Neorhizobium galegae: one gene and its partner. The protein of the gene in region 1 interacts with the protein of each later gene in a pairwise test. Links are inferred from orthologs where the notes say so. Each region holds a gene or a part of one and is shown on either strand. Other genes may lie near its edges.

Region 1 (10,511 bases):
TTGGCGGGGAGGCGGCGCACACATTGCGCAATGCGCTCGCCACGTCCGACAACCCGGCGAGGCCGGCGCTTCGGCATGGTCTCAGGTTTGCCTCGGGGGCCGCTTTCGACGTCGCGATCCATCGTTTCGAATCGAAGGTGATCCTGGAATTCGAGCCGGCATCGATCGATTCCGACCAGCCGCTCGAAGTGGCGCGCATGCTGATCAGCCGCATCCGCAACGTCGCCAGCCTCGACCGGCTGATCGAAAGCTCGGCGCGGCTGATCTATGCCATGCTCGGCTACGACCGGGTGATGATCTATCGTTTCGAGGAGGACGGTGCCGGAAAAGTCGTCAGCGAATACAAGAGGCGCGATCTCGAAAGCTTCAAGGGCCAGTATTTCCCGGCGGGTGACATCCCGAAACAGGCACGCGCGCTTTACGTCAGGAACACCGTCCGGGTGATTTCCGACGCCAGCAACCCGCGCATCCCGATCGTGCCGGAAACCGACGAGACAGGCGAGGCGCTCGATCTGTCCTTCGCGCACCTGCGCAGCGTTTCGCCCGTCCATTGCGAATATCTGCGCAACATGGGCGTCGCCGCATCGATGTCGATCTCGGTCGTGGTGGACAACGAGCTCTGGGGCCTGATCGCCTGCCACCATTATTCTCCGAAAGTGCTCTCGATGCCGCAGCGGGTGGCGGCGGAAACCTTCGGTGAATTCTTCTCGCTGCATCTGAGCGCATTGAAACAGCGGCAGCTCATGGAGACCGCGGGACAGGCGAGACGGTCGCTCGACCGTTTCCTGCAGGCGGCCTCCCACCATGCGGACATCACCGGCCTGCTGCGCAGTTCGCTTGCAGAATTCAGCCAGATGCTGACCTGCGATGGCGTCGGCCTGTTGCTCGACGGCGTATGGACCGGTGAAGGGGCCGTGCCGCCGCAGAGCCTGATAGCAGAGCTCGCCGAACTTGTCGGCGGTGCCGCGGGCGGCAGGATCTGGTCGAGTTTTCAGCTCTCGGTGGATCTGCCGGGGCTGCCCGTTTCTCCGGACACGATATGCGGCCTGCTGGCCATTCCGCTCTCGCAGAGGCCGCGTGACTACCTGTTTTTCTTCCGCCGCGAAATGGTGCAGACGCTCGACTGGGCGGGTAATCCTGAAAAGTCCTACAAAACGGGGCCGCTCGGAGATCGACTGACGCCCCGCAAGAGTTTCGCCATCTGGAAGGAGATGGTGCATCAGCAGGCCCAGCCCTGGAGCGACGCCGACCGCGAGATCGCCGACGCGATCCGCGCAGTGCTTGTCGAGGTGGTCCTGCATCACAACGAGTTGCTGGCCGACGAACGCGGCAAGGCGGACGTGCGTCAGCGGATGCTGAACGAGGAGCTCAACCACCGGGTCAAGAACATCCTTGCGGTGATCAAGGCGCTGGTCGGACACTCGGTCGACGCCGAGGTCAGCCTCAAGGATTATGTCGCCTCGCTCAAGGGACGCATCCAGGCGCTTGCCTTCGCCCATGATCAGGTCGTGCGCGGCGGCGACGGCGGCGTACTGTCCGATCTTCTGGAAGCGGAGCTGAAGCCCTACAGGGAGGGAACGCGCAACGTCACACTCAAGGGTCCGCGCATATGGCTCGACAGCCGCGCCTTTTCGGTGATGGCGCTGGTCTTGCACGAGATGTCGACCAATGCGGCAAAATACGGTTCGCTCTCCGTCAATGGCGGACGGCTGGATGTCGAGTGGCGACGGCTTGCCAACCACGAGTGCGAGCTCGTCTGGACCGAAAACGGCGGGCCGCCGGTAAGCCTCCCGTCACGAGCCGGATTTGGCAGCGTCCTGATCACCCGCAGCGTGCCTTACGAGCTGGAGGGCGAGGCGAAGATCGAATATCCGCCCGAGGGGGTGAGGGCGCGCTTCGTGGTGCCGTCGAAACACATCCACGGCGATGAGGAGCTGGCGGAAGTCGAATCCGAGGAGAGCAGCAGCACTGTCAGCGATGACACGGCTATGCCGCGGCTTCAGGATCTCGAATTCCTGCTGGTGGAGGACCAGATGCTGATCGCCGCGGACGTGGAAGCGATGCTTGCCGAGCATGGCATCGACAAGGTGACGACGACGCCCTCTGTCGCCGACGCGTTCCGCAAGCTCAAGGAGTTCAGGTTCGACGTCGCGATCCTCGACGTCAATCTCGGCTCCGGCACATCGCTGCCGATCGCCGAGGAACTGATCCGCCTGGACATTCCGTTCATTTTCGCGACCGGCTACAGCGACAAGTCGATCATCCCGGCAAGCTTTTCGGCGCCTGTCGTCCTCAAGCCCTATGAGGCGGCCGCGTTGATCGGCGCCGTTACCAAGGTGCTCGTCGAACGGAGCTGACTTTCATGACCAAGCCGGAGGTATCCGAGCCGGAAAACCGGCTCAGATATCGAGGTTTTCGGCAAACGCCGCGCGCTCCTGGATGAAGCGGAAGCGGGCATCCGCCTTGGTGCCCATCAGATTGTCGACGGCTTCGCGGGTGCCTTCGAAATCCACGTCGTCGATCGAGATGCGCAGCAGCGTGCGATGGGCAGGATCCATCGTGGTTTCCTTCAGCTGCGCCGCCATCATTTCGCCAAGGCCTTTGAAGCGGCCGATCTCGACCTTCTTGCCCTTGAACATCGTTTCCATCAACTCCGCCCGATGGGCATCGTCGCGGGCGTAAACGGTCTTGCCGCCCTGGCGCAGGACGTAGAGCGGCGGCACCGCCAGATAGAGATGGTTGCCGCGGATCAGCTCGGGCATTTCCTGGTAGAAGAAGGTGATCAGCAGCGAAGCAATATGGGCGCCGTCGACGTCGGCATCGGTCATGATGATGATGCGCTCGTAACGAAGGTCTTCCTCGCGGTATTTGGTGCGCGTGCCGCAGCCGAGCGCCTGGATGAGATCGGCGATCTGCTGGTTGGCTGACAGTTTTTCGCGGCTGGCGCTGCCGACGTTGAGGATCTTGCCACGCAGGGGCAGGATCGCCTGGTTGGCGCGGTTGCGGCCCTGCTTGGCGGAGCCACCTGCCGAGTCCCCTTCGACGATGAAGAGTTCGGCACCCTCGGCGGTGTTCTGCGAGCAGTCGGCGAGCTTGCCGGGCAGGCGCAGCTTGCGTACCGCCGTCTTGCGGTTGACTTCCTTTTCCTTGCGGCGGCGCAGCCGCTCCTCGGCGCGTTCGATTACCCATTCGAGGAGCTTTGCAGCCTCGGCCGGATTGCCGGCAAGATAGTGGTCGAAGGGATCGCGCAGGATGTTTTCGACGAGGCGCTGGGCTTCGACGGTCGCGAGCTTGTCCTTGGTCTGGCCGACAAATTCCGGCTCACGGATGAAGACCGAAAGCATGCCGACCGCCGAGATCATCACGTCGTCGGTGGTGATTTCCTTCGCGCGCTTGTTCTGGGTCAGGTCCGCATAGTTCTTGAGGCCCTTGGTGAGCGCGATGCGCAGACCGGCTTCATGGGTGCCGCCTTCGGGCGTCGGGATGGTGTTGCAGTAGGAATGCAGTTCGGGATCGCCGCCATACCAGGTGATCGCCCATTCCATCGCGCCATGGCCGCCGGTCTTCTCGGTGCGGCCGGCGAAGATTTCGCGGGTGACGGTGAAATCCTTGCCGAGCGTGGCGGAGAGATAATCCTTGAGGCCGCCGGGGAAGTGGAAGACGGCCTTTTCCGGAATGTCGCCGCCGGCGGGCACCATTCCGGGATCGCAGCTCCAGCGGATTTCGACGCCGCCGAACAGATAGGCCTTGGAGCGCGCCATGCGGAAGATACGGCCGGCATCGAATTTCGCGTGGTCGCCGAAGATCTGCGGATCGGGATGGAAGCGCACCCTGGTGCCGCGGCGGTTATGGACGTCGCCGAGTTCCTCCAGGCCGCCCTGCGGCACGCCGCGCGAAAAGCGCTGTCGGTAGAGTTTTCGATTGCGGGCGACTTCCACCTCGAGAAGATCGGACAGGGCATTGACGACGGAAACGCCGACGCCGTGCAGACCACCGGATGTCTCATAGGCCTTGCCGTCGAACTTACCGCCCGCATGCAGCTTGGTCATGATGACTTCGAGCGTCGATTTGCCCGGAACCTGGGGGTGGTTCTCGACGGGGATGCCGCGGCCGTTGTCGGTGACCGTCAGGAAACCCTCGGCATCGAGATGGACGTCGATGAAGTCCGCATGGCCGGCAACCGCTTCGTCCATCGAATTGTCGATGACTTCGGCGAAGAGGTGGTGCATCGCCTTTTCGTCGGTGCCGCCGATATACATGCCGGGGCGCATGCGCACCGGCTCCAGGCCCTCGAGCACACGGATCGAGGAGGCGCCGTAATCGTCGCCGGACAATGTCGTCGGCGCCGGACGTGGTGTCGAGGGCTCCGCCTTGAGGGCAGGCGCGGGTTCGACGGCGACCGCCTTGGCTGTCACCGGCAAATCGGCAAAAAGGTCGTTATTGTCATCCATTGGCTGCGTCGGTACTACCTGTCGGGGTGCGGAAGAGGAAGCCATACCCATCTCGTGCTGTTTCGAATCACTCGCGATTCTGCCAGAAACCCGGCTTTTTCGCGATGCCGCATGGAAACGGTCGTTTTTCACCAATGCTGCGCCGATCGGGCCATGGCAAGCTTGCGAGGCTGAAGGAACCGGATGAAACAAAGCATGTCCACAGTTCATTTCGTTTTCGGCACGGTTCTTGCTCTTCTGTCAACTCTTGCCACTGTGCGGGCAGAAGCGCAGGAAGGGCCGATAAAGCCTTTCAAGGACGAGCTGTTTTCGCAGATGACGGTGCAGCAATCCTCGGACGGCGGCGCCTACGAGGTAATAGACTACCAGGAAATGCGCGACATCAACGGCCGCGACCGCGAGCCGGCGCGGCGCGTCAAGGACGAGTATGTTTCCCTGGGCGTCAGGCGCTATCAGCAGAACGAGACGCTGAACCTTTCCGGGCGCCGGCTCGATGTCACCAGGGTGGGACAGCCGGACGGCGCCGCCTTCACGGTGATCTTCATCCACGGACGCGGCGGCGACCGTCGGCTCGGCGTCAACGACTATACGTTCGGCGGCAATTTCAACCGCCTGAAGAACCTCGTCACCGGCAATGGCGGCACCTATTATTCGCCGAGCGTCACCTCGTTCGACGACCAAGGGGTTGCCGATATCGCGGCGCTGATCCGCTACGCCTCCGATCAGTCGTCGGGACGGCCGGTGATCCTCGCCTGCGCGTCGATGGGCGGCTTCATCTGCCAGGGCATCAGCCGCGACGCACAGGCCGTGCGGTATCTGAAGGGCGTGGCACTGCTCGGCGGCCCGCCGGACCCGGAATTGCCGAAATCGCCTCTGGCAAAGCGCAGGCTGCCCATTTATTTCGCGCATGGCGGCAGCGACAGCGTCTACAAGTTCGAGGATCAGGAAGCGGTCTATCGCAAGCTGAAGGCCGCGCGCTACCCGACCCGGTTCACGCTGTTTGCAAGCGGCAGCCACGGCACGCCGATCCGGATGGTCGATTGGAGGAAGGTCCTGAATTTTCTGCTGACCGGCCACTGAAAGACCGCTCGTTAACCAAGGTCCTGAACCAAAACCTGTCTTTTGCATACCAATTCACGCAGGATATGTCTAAAACCAGTTTCCCGAATAGACGGAGGCCTCGGTTTTGCTGGTCGGAACCGAACGGAGAGGAATTATTTGCCTATGACGCCTGATGTGCGCCCGCTCGTTGCCGGAAACTGGAAGATGAACGGCACCCGCGAGTTCCTGACCGAAATCAAGACGATTGCCGATGGTGTGATAGGACCGTTGTCGGAAAAGGTCGATACGCTGATCTGCCCGCCGGCGACGCTGCTCTATGTCGCAACCGCCCTGGCGACCGACAGTCCGCTTGAAATCGGCGGCCAGGATTGCCACCAGAACATGTGCGGCGCCCATACCGGCGATATTTCCGCGGAGATGATCGCCGACTGCTTCGGCACCTATGTGATCGTCGGGCATTCCGAACGCCGCGCCGACCATGCCGAAACCGATCATCTGGTCCGCGCCAAGGCGGAGGCGGCCTATGCCGCCGACCTGACGGCGATCATCTGCATCGGCGAAACCGGCGACGAACGCGACGCATACCAGACCCTCGATATCCTGAAACGCCAGATTTTCGGCTCGCTGCCCCTGTCGGCAAACGCCGCCAACACTGTCGTCGCCTATGAACCGATCTGGGCGATCGGCACCGGACTGACGCCGACCGTCAAGGATATCGAAATCGCCCATGCCTTCATGCGGGCAGAACTTATTCAGCGGTTCGGCGACGAAGGCAGACAGATGCGCATTCTCTATGGCGGTTCGGTCAAGCCGGGCAATGCCAGGGAGTTGATGGGCGTCGAGAATGTCGACGGCGCACTGATCGGCGGCGCGAGCTTGAAAGCCGAGGACTTTCTCGCCATCTATCGGGTCTATGAGGGACTGACGGCCTAAAGCTTTTTGATAAGGGCTTGGAATGCACGCGAGCCTCATGTAAAGAGCCGCCAATCTTCTTCTATTGCCTCGTCGAGGGGCAGGGATCTTTAATTCATGCAGACCGTTCTGATCGTTATTCATCTCATGATCGTGCTGGCGCTCGTCGGCGTAGTGCTGATCCAGCGCTCCGAAGGCGGCGGGCTCGGCATCGGCGGCGGCTCCGGCTTCATGTCGGCACGCGGCACCGCCAATGCGCTGACCCGCACGACCGCCATCCTCGCGACGCTGTTCTTCATCACCTCGCTGGCACTCGGCATCCTGGCGCGGTACGAATCCCGCCCGAGCGACATCCTGAACCGCATCCCGCAGAGCCAGCAGGGCACCGGCGGCGGCATTCTCGACCAGCTCGGCCCGGCGCCTGCGCCCGCTCCGGCAGGCAACGGCGTTCCGTCCGGCTCCGGCGCATCCGCTCCGTCAGCCCCGGCAACCGGCGCTGCGCCTGCAACGCAGGCTCCTGCGGCGCCCGCGACCGGTTCGGCTCCGGCCGCACCGACGGGTGTTCCGACCGGCCAATAAGGCTCGGTCAACGTTTCAAGCTCCGGCAGGCCAAAAGCCTGCCGGTTTTATTTTGTGAAGATTCCACAGCCGTTTTTATAAAGCAGACGATTTGGGCTGGCGGAATCACCAATGAAAAGGTATCCGGTGAATCCCATGGCGCGATATGTATTCATAACTGGCGGCGTGGTTTCTTCCCTCGGAAAAGGAATTGCGGCCGCGGCACTCGGAGCTTTGTTACAAGCACGAGGTTACCGGGTTCGGCTGAGGAAGCTCGATCCTTATCTCAACGTCGACCCGGGCACGATGAGCCCGACGCAGCACGGCGAGGTATTCGTCACCGACGACGGGGCGGAAACCGACCTCGATCTCGGTCATTACGAGCGCTTTACGGGGCGTTCGGCGACGAAGACCGACAACATCACCACGGGTCGCATCTACAAGAACATCATCGACAAGGAACGCCGCGGCGACTATCTCGGCGCGACCGTCCAGGTGATCCCGCACGTTACCAACGAGATCAAGGATTTCGTCACCGAAGGCAATGACGACTACGATTTCGTCATCTGCGAGATCGGCGGTACGGTCGGCGACATCGAGGCGATGCCGTTCATGGAAGCGATCCGCCAGCTCGGTAACGACCTGCCGCGCGGCACTGCGATCTATGTCCACCTGACGCTGATGCCGTTCATTCCGGCGGCCGGCGAACTCAAGACCAAGCCGACCCAGCATTCCGTCAAGGAACTGCAGGCGATGGGGATCGCACCGGATATCCTGCTGGTGCGCGCCGACCGCGAAATTCCGGAGGCCGAACGCCGCAAGCTTTCGCTGTTCTGCAACGTGCGGGCCTCCGCCGTGATCCAGGCGCTTGACGTCGCCAATATCTACGACGTGCCGATGGCCTACCACAAGGAAGGCCTCGATAACGAGGTGCTCGCCGCCTTCGGCATCGAACCGGCCCCCAAGCCGCGCCTCGACGCCTGGGAGGAGGTCTGCAACCGCATCCGCACCCCGGAAGGCGAAGTGACGATCGCGATCGTCGGCAAGTACACGGGCCTCAAGGACGCCTACAAGTCGCTGATCGAGGCGCTGCATCACGGCGGCATCGCCAACCACGTCAAGGTCAACCTCGAGTGGATCGAGTCGGAGATCTTCGAAAAGGAGGATCCGGCGCCGTGGCTTGAGAAGGTTCACGGTATTCTGGTACCGGGCGGCTTCGGCGAGCGCGGTTCGCAGGGCAAGATCAATGCGGCCCGTTTCGCGCGCGAACGCAAGGTGCCGTATTTCGGCATCTGCTTCGGCATGCAGATGGCCGTCATCGAGGCGGCCCGCAATCTCGCCGGCATCGAGAAGGCGTCGTCGACGGAATTCGGCCCCTCCAGGGAGCCGGTGGTCGGCCTGATGACCGAATGGGTGAAGGGCAACGAGCTCGAAGTCCGCTCGGCGGCCGGCGACCTCGGCGGCACGATGCGCCTCGGCGCCTACAAGGCGGCGCTCAAGAAGGACACCAAGATCGCCGAGATCTACGGTTCGACCGATATTTCCGAGCGGCACCGTCACCGTTACGAGGTGAATATCGACTACAAGGACCGGCTGGAAAGCTGTGGCCTGGTCTTCTCGGGCATGTCGCCGGACGGCGTATTGCCTGAAACGATCGAATATCCGGACCATCCGTGGTTCATCGGCGTCCAATACCATCCGGAGCTGAAGAGCCGGCCGCTCGATCCGCATCCGCTGTTTGCGAGCTTCGTCGAAGCGGCGCTGGAACAAAGCCGCCTCGTTTGAGGATATGAGACAAAAGGCAGGATCCCGCATCCTGCCTTTTTGCCATCAGGCGGAGATTTTCGCTCTGGCGGCACTGCCGCGACATCCCCTATGCTCGCCGGAATTGCTCTTTTCATTTCAGCGGTGCGATATGGGTATTTTCGACAGATTTTCTCTTAACGGACGCGTGGCGCTGGTGACAGGCAGCGGCCGAGGGCTTGGCCTGCAGATGGCGACGGCTCTGGCGGAGGCCGGCGCGCATGTCGTGGTCAGCGGCCGCTCGAGCGAGATGCTCGAACAGGCAGTGGCTTCCATCACCGGTGCGGGCGGCAAGGCGAGTGCTGCTGCCTTCGACGTCGCAGATCTCGATGCCGGACGCGAGACGATCGCCAGGCTTCATGCAGATCATGGCCGGCTGGATATCCTGATCAACAATGTCGGCGCCCGTGACCGGCGCCCGTTTGCAGCATTCAGCGATGCCGAAATCCTGAACCTGATCCAGACCGACCTGCTCTCGGCAATCGCGCTGTCGCGCAATGCCGCTGATATCATGAAGGCTCAGGGCCATGGCCGTCTCATCTCGATCACGTCGATCATCGGCAGCATGGCCCGTCCCGGCGACGCCATCTATCCTATCGCCAAACAGGGCCTGACCGGCTTGGTCCGAAGCCTTGCGGCCGAATACGGCCCGTTCGGCGTCACCAGCAATGCGATTGCGCCGGGAATGTTCGCCACAGAGACCAATGCGGGGATTTCCGCGGATCCCGACATGATCGCATTCATGCGCCAGCGCGTGCCGCTGCAGCGCTGGGGCCAGCCCGAAGAGATCGCCGGCGCCGCATTGTTCCTGGCAAGCGACGCCGGCTCCTTCGTCAACGGCCATGTGCTGACCGTCGACGGCGGCATGTCCATCCAAATGTGATCGCCAGTCACGCCGCCTGGGGCAGGGGGCCGACATAGACCGAGCGGGGCCGGATCAGCCGGCCTTCCAGCGCCTGTTCGCGGGCATGGGCGATCCAGCCGACCGTGCGGCCGATGGCAAAGACGCCGGTGAAGGCAGCCCGCGGAAATTTCAGCGCATCGAGCAGCAGGGCCGTGTAGAACTCGACATTGACGTCGAGCGGCCGGTCCGGCTTACGCTCCCTAAGAACGGCGAGTGCCGCCTGCTCGACGGCTTCGGCGAGCCGGATGCGGTCCGGGTCCACCTGTCCGGTCATGACCAAGGGACGCAATGCACCTTGCAGCGCATCGGCGCGGGGATCGCGGACGCGGTAGATACGGTGGCCGAACCCCATCAGACGCTCGCGGCGATCGACCGCCTGACCGAGCCAGGTCCTGGCATTGTCCTCGCTGCCGATCGCATCCAGCATGTCGAGCACCGGTCCCGGCGCACCACCATGCAACGGTCCCTTGAGCGCGCTGATGGCAGCCAGCACCGATGAAGTGAGGCCTGCCCCGGTCGAGGCGACGACGCGCGAGGCGAAGGTCGAGGCATTCAGTCCGTGATCCGCAATCGTCACCAGATAGGCGTCCAGCGCTGCGATCTGTTCACGCGTCGGCAGGCTGGCGTTCAGCATGGCGAGGATATCGGCGGACTGGGAAAGCGACGGGCTGGGCGCCACCGGCGTTTCTCCCTTCTGGAGCCTCAGCACGCCCGGCAGGAAGACGGCGGGAGCGGCCAGCAGTCGGAGCGTCGTTTCGAAATCTTCGCCGTCCGGCAACCGCGCGATCAGGGCGCGCATGGCATCGACTGGCGGCAGGTTC
Region 2 (10,737 bases), on another replicon or contig:
GCGTCACCGAGCTTGCCCGTCGTCTCGGTATCGCCAAGAGCACCGTCCACCGGCTGGTCGTGACGCTGATGGCGGAGGATTTTCTCGAGCAGAACCGCGAGACCGGCCGTTACCGGCTGGGGCTCGGGCTGTTCGGTCTCGGCTCGCTGGTGCGCAACCGCATGGACCTCTCCACGGAAGCGCGCACGGTGCTGATGGATCTCAGGCAGGAGACGGACGAGACGGTGCTGCTCGCCGTGCCGGCCGGACCGGAGATCATGTATGTCCGCGTCCAGCCGTCCCGGCAGGCGGTGCGCATCAGCGCTGAGATCGGCATGCGCGCGCCCTATCATTCGACGGCGGCCGGCCGGGCGCTGCTTGCCTTCCAGCCGGAAAGCCGCATTGCTGCGCTCACCGCGGCGCCCTTGCCGCTGCGGACCTCGAAAACCGTCACCGATCCGGACAAGCTGCAGAAACTACTCGGCAATATCCGCCGCCTCGGCTACGCGGTGGAAGACGAGGAGAACGAACTCGGCATGCGCGCCATCGCCGCACCCATCCACGACGCCCAGTCGGAAGTGGTCGGCGCGGTCGCGGTCGCGGGTCCCGTCCAGCGCCTGTCGCTGAAGAACCTCAACGGTTTTGCCGAGCCGCTGCTTGTCGCGGCGCGAGCGATCTCGGCCCGTCTGGGGCATCGCGGCCCGCTCGGTGCCGGCGATTCCTGACGCGCGGCAGCAGTGACGATTTAATGTTCCAGAAGGGTTGCCGCGGGTCGGACCTGCTCTAGGTGAATCGTTGAACCGTTCGGTTCGATCTCATCGGCGCACGTCGTTTTGGCGCGTCACCGACCTTTTCTCTCCGGGGAGGTCTTCCTATGGAAACCCACTGTCTTAAGCGCCCCACGCGGCGCCAATTCCTTTCTTCCGTCGCTTTTACCATTCTGGCCGGCAGCGCTGCGCCCGTGATGGCGCGCAGCATTTCCGGCAGCCTGCCCTGGGAGGCACGTTCCGCCGATCCGCCGGTGCAGGTGAAGCCTGGAGGCTGGCTGTTCTTCACCCCGGAAGAGGCGCAAACCATGGAAGCGGTCGCCGACCGGCTGGTGCCGGCGGACGATCTGTCGCTCGGTGGCAAGGATGCCGGCTGCGTTCTCTATCTCGACCGGCAGCTCGTGGGCTCCTACGGCACGTCGAGCCGGCTCTATACCAAGGGTCCGTTCATGCCCGGCCTGGCGACGCAAGGCTATCAGGCGCCTGACACGCCGGCCCAGCGCTACCGATCCGGGATAGCCGCGCTGAACGCGTTCACCCGCGAAACCAAGGGCGGCAAGCGCTTCGCCGAACTAGCGCCAACCGACCAGGACGCCGTGCTCAAGGATCTCGAAGCCGGCAAGATCACCCTGCCGAACAAGGTGGATGCCAAGTCCTTCTTCAACCTGATGCTCGCCAACGTGATGGAAGGCTTTTTCGCCGACCCGATCTATGGCGGCAACAAGGACATGGCCTCGTGGAAGATGCTGGGATTCCCCGGCGCGCGATACGATTACCGCGACCACGTTTCCAAACACAACCAACCCTATCCCCTGCCTCCGGTTTCGATCGCAGGCTCGATGGAATGGATGACCAGGTAGGGACCTGAAAACATGACAACTATTCTACCCCGCAAGGACGTCGTGATCGTCGGCCTTGGCTGGACAGGCGCGATCCTTGCTCATGAACTGACCGAGGGCGGGCTCGACGTCGTGGCGATCGAACGCGGCCCGTGGCGTGATACCGCCACCGATTTCAACATCGGTTATGCCCAGGACGAGCTTCGTTACGGCATCCGCCGCGATCTCTTCCTGCAGCCGGCCGTCGAAGCGATGACGATGCGCAACAGCACCTCGCAGACGGCGCTGCCGATGCGGGACTACGGATCCTTCCTGCCCGGAAACGGAGTGGGCGGCGCCGGCGTTCATTGGAACGGCCATACCTGGCGGTTCTGGGACAGCGATTTCCAGATCGCCGACCACCTGAGGGATCGTTATGGCGCAGGGCGCATCCAGGACCTGCAATTGCAGAACTGGGGCGTGACCGGCGCCGAGATGGAAAAATCCTTCGACCGCTTCGAATATCTCGCCGGCATTTCCGGAAAGGCGGGCAATATCAGCGGCCAGATCCAGGAGGGCGGCAATCCGTTCGAGGATCCGCGCGCCCGCGACTATCCGCTGCCGCCGATGCAGATGACCTATGCGCCGACGCTGTTTGCCGAGGTGACCAGGTCGCTGAACCTGCACCCGTTCCCGACGCCGTCCGCGAACCTTTCCAAGGACTATATCAACCCGCTCGGCATCGCCATGGGCCAGTGCACCATGTGCGGTTTCTGCGAACGCTTCGGCTGCGCCAACTATTCGAAGTCCTCTGCCCAGACCACCATCCTGCCGGTGCTGATGAAGAAGAAGAATTTCGAGGTCCGCACAGACTCCGAAGTCCTGCATGTGGATCTCGACGCCTCGAAGAAACACGCCCGCGGCGTCACCTACGTCAACACGTCGGGCGAGGAATTCTTCCAGCCGGCCGACATGGTGCTTCTCTGCGCCTACGGTTTGCACAATGTCCGGTTGATGATGCTGTCGGGCATCGGCCAGATCTACGATCCGAATACCGGCGAAGGCACGATTGGGCGCAACTACTGCTACCAGACCAATGCCGGCGCTCAGGTGTTCTTCGACGACAAGAACTTCAATCCGTTCATCGCCGCCGGCGCGCTCGGCCAGACGGTGGACGACTATAACGGCGATGCCTTCGACCACGGACCGCTCGATTTCGTCGGCGGTGCCGGCATCAACTGCATCCCCTCGAACGGCCGGCCGATCCAGACCCGCCCGACCCCGCCCGGCACGCCGCGCTGGGGCAGCGATTGGAAGAAGGCGACCGTCAAGTCCTACAAGTCGACGCTCGGCTTTTCCTCCCAAGGATCGAGCTACCCGACCCGCGGCAATTATCTCGATCTCGACCCGACCTATACGGACCGGTTCGGGCGGCCGCTCCTGCGCTTCACCTTCGATTTTCCGGACAACGACATCCGCATGTCGAACTGGGTTTCTGACCGGATGGAGGACATCGCCAAGGCCTTCGGCGGCCGGCAATATACCAATACCCGCCGCAAGAAGGGCTGGGACTCGGTGCCCTACCAGAGCACTCACAATACCGGCGGGGCGATCATGGGCACGGACCCCAAGACCAGCGCCGTCAACAAATACCTGCAGAGCTGGGATGTCGCCAACGTCTTCGTCATCGGCGCTTCCGCCTTCGCGCACAATGCCGGCAAGAACCCGACCGGCACGGTTGGCGCCTTGGCGTTCCATGCGGCGGATGTCATCCGCCAGCAATATCTCCGCAATCCGGGCCAACCTCTGGTGTCGGCATGAGCAGAATCGTCTTTTCCCTCACCCTTGCCGCAACGACGCTCTCGGCAGGCCTCGCATTCGCCCAGGCGCCCGACCAGGCGGACGAGATCATCCGCGGCCGCTATCAGGCGATCCTCGGCGATTGCGCCGCCTGTCACACCGCGCCGGGGGCAAAACCGCTCTCCGGCGGGCTGCCGCTCGAAACACCCTTTGGCCAGATCATTCCCCCGAACATCACGCCCGACAAGGCGTCGGGTATCGGCAACTGGACGGAGGCGGACTTCCGCAGCGCTTTGAAGAACGGTATCGGCCATGACGGCAAGCGGCTCTACCCCGCCATGCCCTATCCGGCCTATACCAAGATGACCGACAAGGACGTCGGCAATCTCTGGTCCTATCTTAGGACGGTCGATCCGGTCTTCAACCCGGTCGAATCCAACCAGCTGCCGTTCCCGTTCAATATCCGCCTATCGATGATGGGCTGGAACATGCTGAACTTCACGCCCGGCGAATTCCGCCCCGACCCGTCGAAATCGGCCGAATGGAACCGCGGCGCCTATATCGTCCAGGGTCCCGGCCATTGTGGCACCTGCCATTCGCCAAAAACCGCGCTCGGCGCCGACGAGACCAGCGAAGCATTGCAGGGTGGTTCGCTGCAGGGATGGTATGCGCCCAACATCACCGGCAACTCCTATATCGGGATCGGCAGCTGGAGTGAGGACGAGATCGTCCAGTACCTGAAGACCGGCACCAACGGGCATACGATCGCCTCGGGGCCAATGGCGGAGGCGATCCAGGCCTCGACCTCTCTCATGGCCGACGAGGACGTCAAGGCGATCGCCACCTATCTCAAGAGCACCGAAGGCGGACCGGCACAAAAACCGCAGCCGATCCCCGCGAGCGATGCGCGCATGAAGGTAGGGGCGGCGATCTACCACGACACCTGTTCCGCCTGCCACGGCGGCGACGGCAAAGGGGCCAGCCAGCTCTTCCCAGCGCTGGCCGGGAGCTCGATCGTGCAGCAGCCGAGCTCGGAGACGCTGATGCGTCTGGTGCTGCAGGGCAGCCAGGCGGTGCATACGCCGCAGGCGAAAACGACACCCGCCATGCCTTCGCTCGGCTGGCGCCTGTCCGACGAGCAGGTGGCCGCCGTGCTCACCTATGTCCGCAACAGCTGGGGCAACGCCGCCCCCTCGGTTGGGGCGTCGGATATCGGGGTGCAGCGGTAGACGTTGCGAGAATTTCGCCAGGCTCTGCCTTCCTTGAGACAGGCGGGCGGCAAGCTCCCACTGATCTCCCCCCATGCGGGGGAGATGTCACCAGAGGTGACAGAGGGGGGTGGTGCCGCAAACTCAATTGTCGAAGAGTATGCCGCAGCACCCCCCTCTGCCCTGCCAGGCATCTCCCCCTCAAGGGGGGAGATCGGCCTGTTGCGCTGTTTCCTTCCATTGCGATTGGCCCACCAAGAGGAGGTGCATACCACCGCCCAGGAACAAGACGATTTCCCTACACACCCCATTCACGCCCCGGCCTTCACCCGCTACAACTCCATTATTCCGTTCTACAATTTGGATTTGAGAACCATGGCCGACAGCGTTACCGATCGTTTCCTCCGTTATGTCGTCATCGACACCCAATCGGACGCCAAGTCGCCCTCCCAGCCTTCGACGATGAAGCAGAAGGATCTCGGCCGGCTGCTGGTCGAGGAAATGCTGGCGATCGGCATTACCGATGCGCATCTCGACGAGCACGGCTATATCTACGGGACGATCCCGGCGACGACTTCGAAGAACAACGTGCCGGTCATCTGCTTCTGCGCCCATATGGACACGGCGCCGGACTTCTCCGGCACCAACGTCAAGCCGCAGATCGTGAAAAACTATCAGGGTGGCGATATCCAGCTCGTCGGCGACAAGAACCAGGTGATCCGGGTATCCGAACATCCGGTTCTGAAGGACCAGATCGGCAACGACATCGTCACCTCCGACGGCACCACGCTGCTCGGCGCCGACGACAAGGCGGGCATTGCCGAGATCATGTCGGCGGCCGAATTCTTCATCAACAACCCGGACGTCAAGCACGGCGCGATCCGCATCCTCTTCACGACCGACGAGGAGATCGGCCGGGGCGTCGACAAGGTGGATCTCGCAAAGCTCGGCGCTGATTTCGGCTATACGCTGGACGGCGAGACCGCCGGCACCATCGAGGACGAGACGTTTTCGGCCGATGCTGTGGAGATCGCCATCAAGGGCGTCGCCATGCATCCGGGCTTCGCCTTCGGCAAGATGGAAAACGCCATCAAGATCGCTGGCGGCATCATCGCCAGATTGCCGAAGGACATGGCGCCGGAGACCACCAGGGGCCGCGACGGCTTCATCCACCCGACCGGCATGTCCGGCGTGATGGAGAAGGCGAACCTCTCCTTCATCATCCGCGATTTCACCGAGGAGGGCCTGAAGACCAAGGAGACCCTGCTCGAGGAGATCACCAGACAGGTGATCGCCGACTATCCGGGCTCGACCTACACCTTCACCGTCAAGGAACAGTACCGCAACATGAAGGTGGTGCTCGACCAGCATCCGGGCATCGTCGACTACGCGGTCGAGGCGATCAGCCGGGCCGGCATGACCCCGGTGCGCGGCAGCATCCGCGGCGGCACGGACGGTTCCCGCCTCTCCTTCATGGGCCTGCCCTGCGCCAACCTCTTCGCCGGCGGCCACGCCTTCCACTCGCCACTGGAATTCGTGAGCAGTCAGGACATGGAACTGGCCGTGAAGACGGTGGTGGAGCTTGCAAAACTGTGGGAGGAGCGAGCGTAACCGCACTTGAGCGTCCATCAAGACAATAGGAAGCCGGTGTATTCCTGAAGAGGGGGCGATGCGGCTTCCTTGTTCCGCTATCGCAAGTTACGTGCAAGCCATTCCCGCTAACCTCGGAAATTGCATCTCCGCCGCTGGTGATGTGTTGCGATCATTTTGATCACAACGTCGTTTGGTCCGGAAAATCTGGACACGGGGGTAAGATGACGACGATTGGCAGTTCGATGCTTGGCGTAACCAATACATACGCGCTCAAGCTTCTGCAGGGTGCGGAAACGCCTGCTACTGTGGGCACGAAACCCACGGCTTCGGAGAACCCATCTTCGCCAGCAACCTTGCTTGACGACTCAGGAAGCAGCGATGTCAGTGAGTTTATCTATGATGCTTTCGGGAAGTTCTCGACAGCTCCCGATCTCGACGATGTCATCGGGTTGCCGCCGCCGTCAGCGGAGCAAATTGCCGATTCAACGGCGAGCAATCACCCCAGCAAATTAAAGTTCGAAATCAAGATCGGCGATGTTGTCCTGGCACGAATCTATGAAGGCGGCGTGGCGGAACTTGCCGACGGCTTCGACTATTCCTCCATCGGCTTCGACACCGAGGAGGCAGGTCTTGAAGGAATGGCCCTGGCCCAGGACAGGACCGCCCGCATCCTTAAATTCTTCGCCGAGTTGACATTCGACGTCACAGTTTTTGGCCCCGATGGTGCACCGGTCGTTCCCGCGCCCGAAGTGGAGAGTCCGATCAATGAAGGCGAGGCCGATGGCCCAGACATGTCCGCAAATAAGCTGCTGCTTTCGCTCATGCTGGAAGCTGATCGCTTTCAGAGCGCGGTAGAGGTCTGGAAAGATTCGACATCCAAGGATCAGGTTGATCGAACCCATGTTCCCGACAACATGACCGAAGAGGACGTTGCGGCGCTCAGCGACAGTGAGTATCTGTCGCTCCTAAAGGGAACTATCGCCGGGATGATCGATGACTGGTATGCCCACCTTCGCAGCATCTCCATGCAGGAACCCCACATCTATTCTCCGGTGGTGACGGCCGTATCTGAGCCAGCCCGTTGATGCCTTCTCCGTTCATGATCCATCGGATCGTGCCCGTTTTCGCCACCGCAAAGATATACCCAAAATGGTCAATGCCGAGCAAGGACAATACCCGGCGGGATGTGCTTTAAAGTTGGTGAGGCATCTCCTGTTGCCTCCGGTCAACAGACAAGGAACCCTGACACTACCCCGCGAGCCATCTCCTTCCCAGTCTTGAACGCGCCGCATTTTCCGCCTAAAAAATCGCCATCTGCAGCACCAACAGGATGGTGGATCATGGATTCCAGCCGAAACGCAACGCCGCTTTGCCTTGCCATTCGGGAATCCGTCCATGCCTTCCATTACGCTTGCCAATCTTTCGTGGTCCACGCCTGACGGCCGGCCGCTTTTTTCCAATCTGAACCTCAGCTTCGGGCCCGAACGCGCCGCCCTGGTCGGGCGCAACGGCGTCGGCAAGACGACGCTGCTCAGGCTGATCACCGGCGAACTGACGCCCGCATCCGGGACGGTCTCCGTCTCCGGCAGCCTCGACATGCTGCGCCAGAGCGTGCAGGTCGCGACCGGTGAGACGATCGCCGACCTTTTTGGCACGCGCGGCGCGTTGGCTATTCTTGCCCGCGCGGAAGCGGGCGAGGCCTCCGCCGAGGAACTCGCCGATGCCGACTGGATGCTGGAGTCGCGCATGGCAGAAGCTCTGGCACGGGCAGGGCTCGACGCGGATGCGAACACGCCGCTCGAAACGCTGTCGGGCGGCCAGCGCACCCGCGCGGGGCTGGCGGCACTGATCTTCACCGGGCCGGATTTCCTGATCCTCGACGAGCCCACCAACAATCTCGACCGAGCCGGCCGCCAAGCGGTGATAGACCTGCTCGCCGGCTGGCGCGGTGGGGCGATCATCGTCAGCCACGACCGCGAGCTTCTGGAGACCGTCGACGCGATCGTCGAGCTAACCTCGCTCGATGCCACCCGCTATGGCGGCAACTGGGGCCGCTACCGGGAGCGCAAGGCGCTGGAACTGGCCGCCGCCGAGCACGATCTTGCTGACGCCGAAAAGCGGATGGCGGAGGTCAGCCGCACGGCGCAGGAAACCACTGAGCGCAAGGCGCGCAAGGACAGCGCCGGCAAGAAGAAGGCCGCGCGGGGCGACATGCCGCGTATCGTCGCCGGCGGCATGAAGCGGCGGGCGGAAAACACCAGCGGCGACAATGCCCGGCTTGCCGAGCGGCTGCGAACCCAATCGGCCGACGACATCTCCGCCGCGCGTGAAAAGATCGAGATCCTGCAGCCGCTCTCAGTGACGCTGCCGCCGACCGGCCTGCCGGCGAGCCGGGACGTGCTCAGGATCGACAACGTCACCGCCGGTTACGAGGTCGAAAAGCCGGTCCTGCACGACTTCTCCTTCGAGATCACCGGGCCGGAACGCATCGCCGTCACCGGTCCTAACGGTTCGGGAAAAACGACGCTGCTATCGCTGATTTCCGGTAGCCTGTCGCCCTTCTCGGGCACGGTGCGGGTGCCGGTCAGATCCGCCATGCTCGACCAGCGGGTGAGCCTGCTCGATCCGACGCTCTCGATCCGCGACAATTTCCGGCGTCTCAATCCGCAGGCGGACGAAAATGCCGGGCGTGCGGCGCTCGCCCGCTTCATGTTCCGTGCCGATGCCGCGCTGCAGGTGGTAGGCACGCTGTCGGGCGGGCAGATGCTGCGGGCGGGGCTTGCCTGCGTGCTCGGCGGGCCAGAGCCGCCGCCGCTGCTCATCCTCGACGAGCCGACCAACCATCTGGATATCGATTCCATCGCCGCGGTCGAGGCCGGGTTGCGCGCCTATGACGGCGCGCTGCTGGTCGTCAGCCATGACGAGGTGTTTCTCGAGGCGATCGGCATCACCCGCCGGCTGGCGTTGGGTTAGAGCCGATCAGGCGGCCGGCGCACCGGTCAGCGCCTCGGTCGTCACCAGATTGACGCCGGCCTCGGCGAACTGGGCATTGTAGCGGCGGATGATGGCGGCGGCGCTCTCCGGCGGCTGGTCGAGCGTGCTGTGGGCGTCGGAAACCACCGTCACCTTCAGCCCGGCCGCGATCGCCCCCTGCACCGTGCCGGCGATGCAGAAATCCGTCTGCGCGCCGAGGATAACCACTTCGGGCGCGCCCTGGCTCTCGATCCATGCGCCGAGTTCCGGGTTGCTGAAGGAGTCCCGGACGGTTTTCGAGAAGGTCGGCTCGTCGTCCCGCTGGCCGAGTGCCGGCCAGACGGGCCAGCCCGGCTCTCCCGGCGCCAGCGGATCGCCCTCCGGCCCGTCATGGCGCACGAAGGCGATCGCCCGGCCGTCGCGCCGCGCCCAGTCGATCACCTTGCGGGCGCGGTCGGTCAGGAGATCCGCATCATGGAGAGGTGGCTCGACAAGGCCGTCGAACATGTTGGTCTGCAGGTCGATGACGATGACCGGTGCTTTTTCCGCTGATATGCTGGACATGGGCTTGCCTCCATTCAGGACAGGGAAATTGCCGGATTCCCTGCGGATTTCAACCCATATCTTCGCGCTGAGGGCCCGATCGCTCGCGGCATCTGTCAACTGGCCGGTCAGCCAGGAAAGGGCGGCCCGATCGCCGCCGCCCTCTCTCGTTTGCGATCTGGCGTTCAGCGGCAGACGCGGGTGGTCTTGACGACGACCCGGCCGTGGTAGCGGGTCTTCACCTTCTTGACCATGCAGTCACGATGGCGGGGACGATATGGACGGTAGACTTCGCGGACGGTGTGACGCGGGGCGATCCGCTCATTGGTGGTAATGGTGACGCTCGCGGCGTCGGACGGGCCGGCGACCGAGAGAATCGAAGAAATGGCCAGGGCCGATGCGAGAAGCAGGTTTTTCATTCGGTGTTTCCTCAATCTTTTGCGCGACATGAACGCGGATTGAGGGGCCGGGTTCCACGAGAAGGATTGGGACTGAAGTCCTATGCCCGCCGTTCAACCGGCTGTCTCCCCGTTCGACGGCACAACGTCGGCAGCGCCGCTCAAAGCGGAAAAACAATCCTACCTCAGCAGCCCCTGGCCGCCGTCCACGTAGATCGGCGTGCCCGTCACATGCCGGGAGCGGTCGGAGGCGAGGAAGGCGATGACTTCGGCGACGTCCTCGCTTTTTCCCGGCTTGCCGTCGCTGATCGGAACCTGGCCCTCCGGCCATTCCACCGGAATTGCGGTTTCCTGCGCGTGGCGAAGCTTGGTGTTGTCGCCGATATTGGTCTCGATCTCGCCGGGGCAGACGGCGTTGACGCGGATGTGGTGCTTGCCGAGTTCCAGCGCCAGCTGCTGCACCATCGCCACCTGCGCGGCCTTGGTGGCGGTATAGGCGGTGGCGCCGGGTGTCGTGAAGGTGCGGTTCCCGTTGATCGAAGAGACGACGATGATCGAGCCGGCGCCCTGCGCCTTCAGACGCGGCACGGTGAGGTGCAGCGTCAGATAGGTGCCGCGCAGGTTGACGGCGATCGTCCTGTCGAATTCTTCCGGCTTC

What was found.
Region 2: the proteins of tpiA (region 1) and pepT interact in binary tests that used the Escherichia coli proteins (3 or more experiments, as listed by UniProt). The link is inferred for Neorhizobium galegae from one-to-one orthologs.

What each region holds. Positions count from the first base shown.
Region 1 is NZ_CP090095.1:2,330,982-2,341,492, forward strand. The notes cover bases 4,833-7,560. They hold tpiA (triose-phosphate isomerase), read left to right. Parts: upstream 4,833-5,675; coding sequence 5,676-6,446; downstream 6,447-7,560. Other genes in these bases: LZK81_RS11705 (alpha/beta hydrolase), read left to right, coding at 4,833-5,531; secG (preprotein translocase subunit SecG), read left to right, coding at 6,543-7,004; LZK81_RS11720 (CTP synthase), read left to right, coding at 7,131-7,560. Outside these bases: LZK81_RS11695 (HWE histidine kinase domain-containing protein), read left to right, coding at 1-2,357; parE (DNA topoisomerase IV subunit B), read right to left, coding at 2,400-4,451; more of LZK81_RS11705, read left to right, coding at 4,647-4,832; more of LZK81_RS11720, read left to right, coding at 7,561-8,768; LZK81_RS11725 (SDR family oxidoreductase), read left to right, coding at 8,899-9,669; LZK81_RS11730 (citrate synthase/methylcitrate synthase), read right to left, coding at 9,677-10,511. UniProt on the Escherichia coli protein: Involved in the gluconeogenesis. Catalyzes stereospecifically the conversion of dihydroxyacetone phosphate (DHAP) to D-glyceraldehyde-3-phosphate (G3P).
Region 2 is NZ_CP090096.1:726,031-736,767, forward strand. The notes cover bases 4,112-7,065. They hold pepT (peptidase T), read left to right. Parts: upstream 4,112-4,947; coding sequence 4,948-6,183; downstream 6,184-7,065. Other genes in these bases: LZK81_RS26190 (c-type cytochrome), read left to right, coding at 4,112-4,593; LZK81_RS26200 (hypothetical protein), read left to right, coding at 6,387-7,065. In the rest of the region: LZK81_RS26175 (IclR family transcriptional regulator), read left to right, coding at 1-704; LZK81_RS26180 (gluconate 2-dehydrogenase subunit 3 family protein), read left to right, coding at 854-1,606; LZK81_RS26185 (GMC family oxidoreductase), read left to right, coding at 1,619-3,385; more of LZK81_RS26190, read left to right, coding at 3,382-4,111; more of LZK81_RS26200, read left to right, coding at 7,066-7,250; LZK81_RS26205 (ABC-F family ATP-binding cassette domain-containing protein), read left to right, coding at 7,561-9,138; LZK81_RS26210 (isochorismatase family protein), read right to left, coding at 9,145-9,702; LZK81_RS26215 (hypothetical protein), read right to left, coding at 9,867-10,100; LZK81_RS26220 (SDR family oxidoreductase), read right to left, coding at 10,260-10,737. UniProt on the Escherichia coli protein: Cleaves the N-terminal amino acid of tripeptides.